2 regions of the Paenibacillus sp. HGF5 genome follow, and region 1 is predicted to be linked to the other one. Evidence: predicted binding sites of a transcription regulator. Region 1 holds the regulator's gene; the other holds the start of a gene.
What was found. Region 1 encodes LexA, which represses DNA repair genes until DNA is damaged. Its sites were predicted from a motif close to CGAACATATGTTCG; they were not measured.
Positions count from the first base shown of each region.

Region 1 (4,681 bases):
TCTACTCTATCGGGTTAGTTGTGCTCCACTGGAATTTGATGAGTTTTTGCGAACTCTTCCAATCTTTCGCCCATGGCTTTGGTATCGTAAAGATTCATCATACGGGAGAACACCCAGTTGCCTGCTTTTCCCTTGCCTTGGATCACGACGGAACCCGAAGCCAATTTGATCTTCTCGATATCGGATACGGCCAGACGGCGTTCCCGGTTGAACTTCATGGTCGACACGGAAGCGCGCTCAATCTTCAAATAAGGCTTGCGGAGAAATATCATGAGCGCCAACAGGATATACAAGCTGACGCCAACCCAATTCAATACATCATTGCTTCCGCCGGCTGCCTGTGAAGTTGCCGTTCCGAGAAGCGCATACAAACCGGCCAATGCAACAAGCACTAACGGAAGTACATACTTACGTCCCTTAAACACGTCATGCTTATCATTAATCGCAGAACCTTGATACGAGGTCAGCCCCTGCTTTTTGCGCTGTTTGTTAAGTTGCGACATATTTTTGCTGACTTTTCTTTCCCATGAACGTGACATTTGGTTCCCCCTGAACTCATATTCAAAATGTTTATAAACCATATAAACTTGGGGTAACCGTAATCGATTCTCCGAATGACCGTTACCCCAAGTATTATTATGCTATCCTTCTATCTGTTCACGGATCCGCTGAATATAATCGTTGAACGGTTAATCGACTAGTGCTTTAATCGCGGGCCGCCTTTTTGTTCGTTTTCATCAACCCATTCAATCGATTCCAGCTGTTGTCTAAAGTTACTGCGAATATTGTTAAGGTATAATTCCCGAAGCTCGGCCCGTTCTTTGAGCTCCTCCTCGGTCAACCCTTCATTCTTCTTCTTTCTTGCTAATACATTGATGCGTTCTACCAAAGTATCGATGTCCATGACTTCTCCTCCAATTTCGATATCATGTATAACTTAAACATGTGAAAAAGAGCTTGTCAAGGCAACTGCGCCCTTGCAAACTCTTCTAAGAACAAATAGGAACATATGATGCGCATAAACGAATACCGTCTATGGGGAGGTAATCTATAGTTATCTATTGTAAACGCGCGATTACGCGTAAATGATTCAATCTGACAAGCAGAATATGATGTGTCATTAAACAGGAAGTAACCAGCAGTATGTGGTGATTATATGGAGTATGAATGCCTATTGGTTAGCAGCAACGCCAAATCACCAAACCGGCAATGACAGCACTTCTCCAGCCTGTATGTCCGGACCCTTCAATCCGTTCATTCTTCGTATGCTATCCAGATATACGCGTGTATCCATATCCGCAGGTTTGTGAAGGGAAGCAATTCGCCACAAGCTATCGCCATATTGAACGATCACCTGCTTCTCTCCAGTCGGCTTCTCTGTCCCCCCGGCAAAAACGGAATATGCACCTGTCCAAAAGATGGCTACAATAAGCAGGGTGAACAGCAATTTATTCAAAGGGATCGAAGCTATCTTCGATTTCAAGTAAATGCCCCAAGTCTTCGATGATTGTTCTGTTACCACCGGAACGTTCTCATAAATGCTGCGGTATGTACTGTATTTCAACATGGAATCATCATCTCCCAAACAAGTGTTCTCTTATGGATTCATCTTAACACGAACACTTGTTTGATTCAATACCCAAAAGAACATTTGTTCTATTTTTATTTTAGAACTTATGTTTGTACGAACGGTAGTTCTATGTTATAATTTTCCCAAACGTTACTAAATGGGGTTGATACGGCATGTCGAAAATATCCAGCCGCCAGCTGGCGATCTTAGAGTTTATCCGCAACGAAGTTCGTAGCAAGGGTTACCCGCCTTCTGTCCGGGAAATCGGCGAGGCTGTCGGACTAGCTTCCAGTTCTACGGTCCATGGTCATCTGGACCGTTTGGAGAAGAAAGGCCTGATCCGCCGTGACCCTACGAAACCAAGAGCGATCGAGCTGCTTGGCCAAGAAGAATCCGAGAGCGCGAATCTGTTTACGCACACCATTGCCAGAGTGCCTGTCGTTGGTAAAGTCACAGCAGGCGTTCCGATTACGGCCATGGAGAACATTGAAGATTATTTCCCGCTCCCGCAGCATTATGTAGGCGACGATAAGGTGTTCATGTTGTCTGTAGTCGGCGACAGTATGATTGAAGCCGGTATTCACAGCGGTGACTACGTCATCGTTCGCCAGCAGCAAACCGCGGACAATGGTGACATTGTCGTAGCAATGACAGAAGAAGATGAAGCAACCGTGAAGACCTTCTACAAGGAGAAGGATCATGTACGATTGCAGCCGGAGAATCCTACCTATGAGCCGCTGCGCTTGAACCATGTAACGATTCTCGGGAAAGTGATCGGTCTCTTCAGGGACGTACACTAATTTCATAGATTTATGAATAAGAGGTTACCTTCCTTATTTGGATGGTAACCTCTTTTTTAGGACATGCACTAGAACGTTCCGATCTTACGCAACACTAGAACTAACGCATTTTGCCTAAGATCTAATTGATACATTCTTTCAGAAACATAATCCGTCGAACCTTCGCCTCCCGGTCCCTCGGTGGACTGCAGAACAAGCTTATTCTCCTTTACCTCGGGAGCCGTACCTGGTCTATAATATGAAAAGTAGGATACCAAGGACTCATCCTGAAATCGGAGCTGGACGGCTTTACCCGTTTCATGCTCTACGGCGAACGCATAGATTTGTATGCCATGACAGTCCCTATATTGCGGTGCGAGTATAAATACGTCGGCAGCTTGAAACGGCAGGCGAATCATATCAACCGGAGCAGATGTCGGTTGAATAAATGTAAGACCCTCCAGCGTAGTGACTTCATTTGTAACTTGGTTAGTACTATACTGCACGCTGTAGTTTCCGGTAAACGACCGATCCGTTTCGATACCGAAGCAGCTCGGCGCACCCAATGTCGTTATTTTTTCCTGTCCAACTGCAATAACGTTTAACCTTCCTTCATCCGTTACGCCTTGTGCCCGGATTGTCTCCTCCCTACCAGGAGGCATAGTCCCTCCTCTCTCTTGTTCCTCACTGCCAAAAGGCAATTGAAAGGCAATTAAAATAATCAGAAGCATAAACCCGCCAGCTAATCCAACTTGTAAGTATTTTCGACGTTTAGGTTTGCTGTAAGTGAAAATCACGGACCTATGCACGTTTTCTTTCATTACGGACGTGAACTTTTCATTTGAAAAAGGAGCTTTTTTAGCACGGTTGTACCAGTCTGGTTTATCCTCACTCATCGTTCTTCTCCTTCATTAAGTTTTGTACTTGTTTCCTGGCCCGATGCAATCTGGATTTTACGGTGCCTGTCGCAATATGAAGCAGCTCCGCAATTTCATGCATCGGCATTTCATAGTATAGGTCCAGCACCAACACTTCCCTAAGCTTGCTCGGCAAAGTCATAATCATTGCCCATATTTCATCCGTATACTGCTCGTCCAAATATTCCGCTTCCGCTGACCGGCTTGACGAACTGGCGGTAAGCTTGTCTTTAAGGATGACTTTCCGAAAGAAAAAAGCCTGTTTGTACCGGAACGCCGTATGTCGCGTGATCGTAAGCAGCCACGTTTTCAGCGTCGCCTGACCGCGAAAGGTATGTATGCCGTAATAGGCCTTAATAAAGGCTTCTTGTGCAATATCGTCTGCCAAGGCATGCTGTTTGGTCAAAAAATACGCATAATTCCACACATCATTTCCATATTCATTCATGATTTTATCCAGCGTCTGGCTGTCCATGGCCGTCATCTGCTTCAAGTATTCGAGCTCCAACCGATTCACCTCATCTAATTAGAGTCATGGAAGCGGGTAAAGGTTCCTTTTTTCGTAAAACAAAAAAGAATCTTCCCGTAGGTAAGGGAAGATTCTTTATGGACTAATATTAGTGCGTGACTGAACTGATTCTGTAGAATAATTATTTATATGTACCTGTCAGGAATATAGTGTCATCCCCTGTTATATCTTTCTGAAATTTCACATTTACTTCAATTTGGTTTGCATCTTTAATATCAATAACGATATGCTGTCCAATATCTTTAGGCGACAGCATAAGTTCTTTTATCTTTGTCTTGCCATTATATATCGTTACTGAGATATCATTACGGATATTAATCGGTAACAACGAAAGATCTAGTACTTTATATTTTCCTTTTGGTTCAAGAATGATCGTTTTTTCAGAATTATTAATTTCTCTCATTACGATACCAGAACCGTAATCTTTTCCATTATGTTCGGTGTACTGCTTATCTCTTGTGGTAAAGGAAGTACTATTAATCTTGATTCCTTCTTTAGTTATAATTGTTGTATCTGGTTTTTCTCCGATAATAATTTTTTGATTCTTGCTATCATATTCAACGACAGAGCCAAGTGCCTCGGAGATAGCTTTTACAGGGATATAATTTGAGTTGTTGTATGTAATTGTTGCAAGTTTTTTTCCTGATTGATCTTTTGGAACCCAATCTTCACCATTAACCTCATATTTAATTCCCCAATTTAAATTTGCACTTATTTTTTCTAGTGCAGGAGCAGCTCCTACCCCTATTGTCATTCCTCCTAACATTGTTGCCGCTGAGAGTAATAGAATATATTTCTTTTTCATCACCTGAACCTCCTATATATTGGAATTCAAGTTATATTGTAAGTGACTTCATAGATGAATTCAATCACATAAAAACAATAG
Region 1 covers NZ_AEXS01000184.1:35,433-40,113, forward strand. Annotated here, with positions in the region: gene HMPREF9412_RS31460 (hypothetical protein) at 15-539, opposite strand; gene HMPREF9412_RS31465 (DUF896 domain-containing protein) at 698-904, opposite strand; gene HMPREF9412_RS31470 (LysM peptidoglycan-binding domain-containing protein) at 1,196-1,567, opposite strand; gene lexA (transcriptional repressor LexA) at 1,744-2,370, shown strand; gene HMPREF9412_RS31480 (hypothetical protein) at 2,439-3,245, opposite strand; gene HMPREF9412_RS31485 (RNA polymerase sigma factor) at 3,238-3,750, opposite strand; gene HMPREF9412_RS31490 (stalk domain-containing protein) at 3,917-4,600, opposite strand.

Region 2 (4,681 bases), on a different contig from region 1:
CAAATCACCGTGCGCACCGTTTCGTATGAGCCGGTCGAGGCGATGGACAAGGCTTTTTTCGCAGCCAGATTCCAGGAATGCCTGAAACACCGGGAGCGGTTTATCGGAGGAGAGAATGCTTACCGGCTGGTATACGGCGAGGCTGATTTTCTGCCGGGGCTGATCGTGGACCGTTTTGCCGACGTGCTGGTCGTGCAGCTACTGACGCTGGGCATGGATCGATGCCGTGCGGACATCGTGGAGGCGCTTGTCGAAGTGGTACAGCCGAAAGGAATTTACGAGCGCAGCGACGTTTCCATCCGGGAACTGGAAGGGCTGGAACAGCGCAAGGGAACTCTTTACGGGGAGTGTCCCCGCCACGTCATCGTGACGGAGAACGGCTTGAAGATCAAAGTGGATATCGAAGAAGGTCAGAAGACCGGATATTTCTTTGATCAGCGGGAGAACCGGGCATCCATCAAACCGTTAATGACCGGTTGGGGAAGCCGCAGCGGGATTACGCTTCAGCCCGTGGAGCGGGATGGCGAGACGAAGACCCTGCCGGTGAACAAAAGCGGAAAAGAAGTTACGTTCCCGTATTGGGACGGCGCAACGGTGCTGGAATGCTTTTCGCATACGGGCAGCTTCACGCTGCATGCATGCAAATACGGCGCCAAGAAAGTCACCTGTCTCGACATATCGGAGCATGCCATCGAAAGCGCCAAAGAGAACGTGGAATTGAACGGATTCCAGGATCGCGTGGAATTTGTGGTGGATGACGCCTTCCAATATTTGCGCAGCCAGGTAAAGGGTTTGGAAGAGCGCGAGCTGCGTGCACAAGGGGACCAGAAAGTGGATACCTCGAAACCGTTGACCGCGGGCGGGGGGCGATCCTGGGACGTGGTCATTCTGGACCCGCCGGCGTTTGCCAAAACCAGGTCGGCCGTCAAGGGGGCTTGCCGCGGGTACAAGGACATCAACCTCCACGGCATGAAGCTGGTCAACGAGGGTGGATATCTGGTTACGGCAAGCTGCTCGTACCATATGCGGCCGGATTTGTTCCTGGAGACGATCCAGGATGCGGCGAAGGATGCCGGCAAAATTCTGAGATTGGTGGAATGGCGTGCGGCCGGCAAGGACCATCCGCAAATTCTCGGGGTCGACGAGGGACATTATTTGAAATTCGCCGTCTTTGAAGTGCGCAGCAAATCAAAACTGTAGACAACCCCGTTTGGCGGTTCATGTAAAGGATCTTGCAATGGTGGATAACCACGATGGCAGGGTCCTTTTTTATATGTCCGAAATCGTTGGGAATGGGAATGAAATCCAAACGTATGTTCCACCAATCAGGACTTATGTTATACTAGTAATCAGCATCTTTTTTGATAGGGTCGAACCATCACGCAAGATTTGACATACATTTTTGATCTTGAACTACTAGATTCAAAGGGCATGATTTCACCTGATAAGCAGCTGGTTTTGAAGGTGAATGAGTCTCTTTCGGCAAGATGTAAAGGAGGCATAGCATGAGCGTTCAATTTGTTATCGGCAGGTCGGGCAGCGGCAAGAGCACGTCGATCCGCCAAGAGATGATCGAACGGTTGGAGCATAATCCCAAGGGGGATCCGATGATCCTGATCGTTCCGGAGCAAGGGTCCTATGAAGCAGAGCACGCGCTCGTCAATGCGGGAGGCATTCGCGGAATGATGCGCGCGCAGGTGCTTAGCTTCCGCCGTCTGGCTTACCGGGTCATGCAGGAAACCGGCGGAGCCGCGAAAGTGGCGATCAGCGAGGAAGGAAAGCGTATGCTCCTGTATAAAATTCTGCGGAGGCGCAAGGAAGAGCTCCACATGTTCGGTGCCTCGGGAGAGCAGCATGGCTTTGTCGGCAAGCTGAGCGAGCTGTACACGGAAATGAAGCGCTATTGCATTGACGCCTCATGCGTGGAGGAGCAGCTGGGACAGATGGTATCCGGCTCCGGGAATTCACCGATGCTGCGGCGGAAGCTGGAGGACATCGTGACGGTCTTTCGCGATTTCGAGCTTGAAATTTCACGCTTTTACATGGATGAGGAAGACACGCTGGTCTCATTGGCTGAGGGTGTGACCGAATCGGAATATATCAAGCGTGCCGACATCTGGATCGACGGCTTCCACGGCTTTACGCCGCAGGAGTACCGGGTGCTGCGGGAGATCATCGCACACGCCAAGCGGGTGACGATCGCGCTGACGCTGGATAAGCCTTACAAGAACGGGACGGTTCCGCATGAGCTGGATCTCTTTCATCCTACTGCGGTGACGTACATAAAGCTCAAAGGGATTATCGATGAGATCGGGCTGGAGGCGGAGCACCGCATTCTTCATCCCGATGTTCTGCCGCGGTTTCAGGAATCTTCCATGCTTGCCCATCTCGAGCGCGGTTATGATCGGAAGAGACGCTGGGCGGAACCGGATGAAGGCCCAGACACAGCGAGCAGTCCAAACCGCGGGAGGAAAGGTCTGCTTTTACACGCTGCCAGCCATCGCCGGGCCGAAATCGAAGGAGCTCTGCGCGAAATGCTGCGGCTGGCACAGGAGGAAGGGGCAAGATACCGCGAAATGGCTGTTTTCGTCCGGAATATGGGGGACTATGAGCATCTGATGGGTCCTTTGTTCAGGGAATACGGCGTTCCTTATTTTCTCGATCAGAAGCGGAGCGAGCTTCACCATCCGCTGGTCGAGTTCATTCGCTCTGCGCTTGATGTCATCGGTCGCCGGTGGCGTTATGAGGACGTATTCCGCTGCGTGAAGACGGATCTGCTGCTGCCGCTGGACGGTTCGCTTACCCGTGAGGACATGGATCGTCTGGAAAACCATGTGCTGGCCTCCGGGATCCAGGGCACGCGCTGGACGGATGGCCGTCCCTGGAAGGGAATTCCGAGCCTCTCTTTAGAAGAGGGGGAAAGCGAGATCCGCAATCAGGACGGCATGGCCGCGATCGAGTACGCCAGGAAGGTGATAACGGAACCGCTGCATGCGTTCGAGAAGCGGATGAAAAAGGCTGCGAGCGCGATGGATCAGAGCACCGCGGTCTATCGGCTGCTGGAGGAGTGCGCTGTGCCCGAGAAGCTGGAGCTGTTAAGCCGGGCTGCACTGGATGCCGGGCGCCCTGAGGAAGCCCGGGAACATCGCCAGGTATGGGGAGCCGTGCTCGGCCTGCTCGACCAAATCGTCGAGATGATGGGCGCGGAGAAGCTAAGCACCGAATTGTTTACCGGCGTGCTGGGTACGGGACTTACGGAAATGAAAATGGCTCTTGTGCCTCCGTCTCTGGACCAGGTGCTCATCGGCAGCATGGACCGGACGCGGACGGGCGGGGTGAAATATGCTTTTCTCCTCGGCATTAACGACGGCGTGCTCCCTGCCCAGTTCCAGGATGACGGCATCCTGACCGAGCCGGAACGAGTTCGTCTTGAAGACCGCGGGCTGGAGCTTGCCCCGAGCATATCCCGAAGACTGCTGGATGAACGGTTTCTGATCTACAATGCGCTGACTTCGGCCAGCAAACAGCTGTGGGTCAGCTACCCTGCAGCGGATGATGAAGGCAAGCCGTTACTGCCATCCGAGGTGGTGCGGCATCTGAAGATGATGTTCCAGCTGGAAGAGGAGCTTTTGTTTCCAAGACCGCATGCCGGGCAATCGGCCCTTGAGCAGGGGGGTTATGCGGTCCGTCCGGACAAGACGCTTGCTTATTTAGCCGGCCGGCTTCGCGACTGGAGGAATGGGGAGGAGATCCCGGATTTGTGGTGGCATGTTTACAACTGGTATGCGGAGCAGCCGGGTTTGCGGCCCCGCCTTACGACCATGCTCTCCTCCTTGTCTTACCGGAATGAAGCCCGGCCTCTCAAGCTGGAAACCAGCAGACAGTTGTACGGAACGAAGCTGCGGACAAGCGTATCCCGGATGGAGCGCTTTGTTGCCTGCCCGTTCTCCCATTTTGCCTCCCATGGCTTGAAGCTGAAAGATCGGCAGCTGTACAGGCTTCAGGCTCCCGACATCGGACAGCTGTTCCATGCTGCCTTGAGCAGCATGGCCGTCAAGTTCCAATCGCAGCATCGAAGCTGGGGAGACCTGACCGCCGAGGAATGCCTGCGCGAAGCGGAAGCGACCGTGGATCGGCTCGCACCCATGCTGCAGGGTGAAATCCTGCTCAGCTCCAAGCGGTACGGCTATATTTCGCGCAAGCTTAAAAACATCGTGGGCAGAGCGTCGGTCATATTGGGAGAGCAGGCGAGGCGCGGCAAATTCGAGCCGATCGGCCTTGAGCTTGATTTCGGTCCCGGAAAGCCGCTGCCACCCCTGGCGTTTGAATTGCCGAACGGGACCAAGATGGAGATTGTCGGGCGCATAGACCGGGTCGACATGGCCCGAGGCGAGCATGGCATCATGCTTCGGGTCATCGATTATAAATCGAGCCAGAAGGATCTGCGGCTGCATGAGGTCTATTACGGCCTATCCCTGCAGATGCTGACCTATCTGGACGTGCTGCTGACGTTTGCGGAGGAATGGCTGGGCGAGCAGGCCCTGCCTGCGGGAACCTTGTACTTCCACGTGCATGATCCGGTATTGCAGTCCGCCAACGGCATGACGCCGGAGCAGGCGGCGGAGGAGCTGCTCAAGCGCTACAAAATGAAAGGCCTGCTCCTGGCAGACCGCGAAGCGGT
Region 2 covers NZ_AEXS01000042.1:25,006-29,686, reverse strand. Annotated here, with positions in the region: gene HMPREF9412_RS07400 (class I SAM-dependent rRNA methyltransferase) at 1-1,200, shown strand, start outside; gene addB (helicase-exonuclease AddAB subunit AddB) at 1,506-4,681, shown strand, end outside.
Region 2: addB (helicase-exonuclease AddAB subunit AddB) is a predicted target of LexA. The motif match lies at 1,307-1,320, and genes of this name have one in related genera.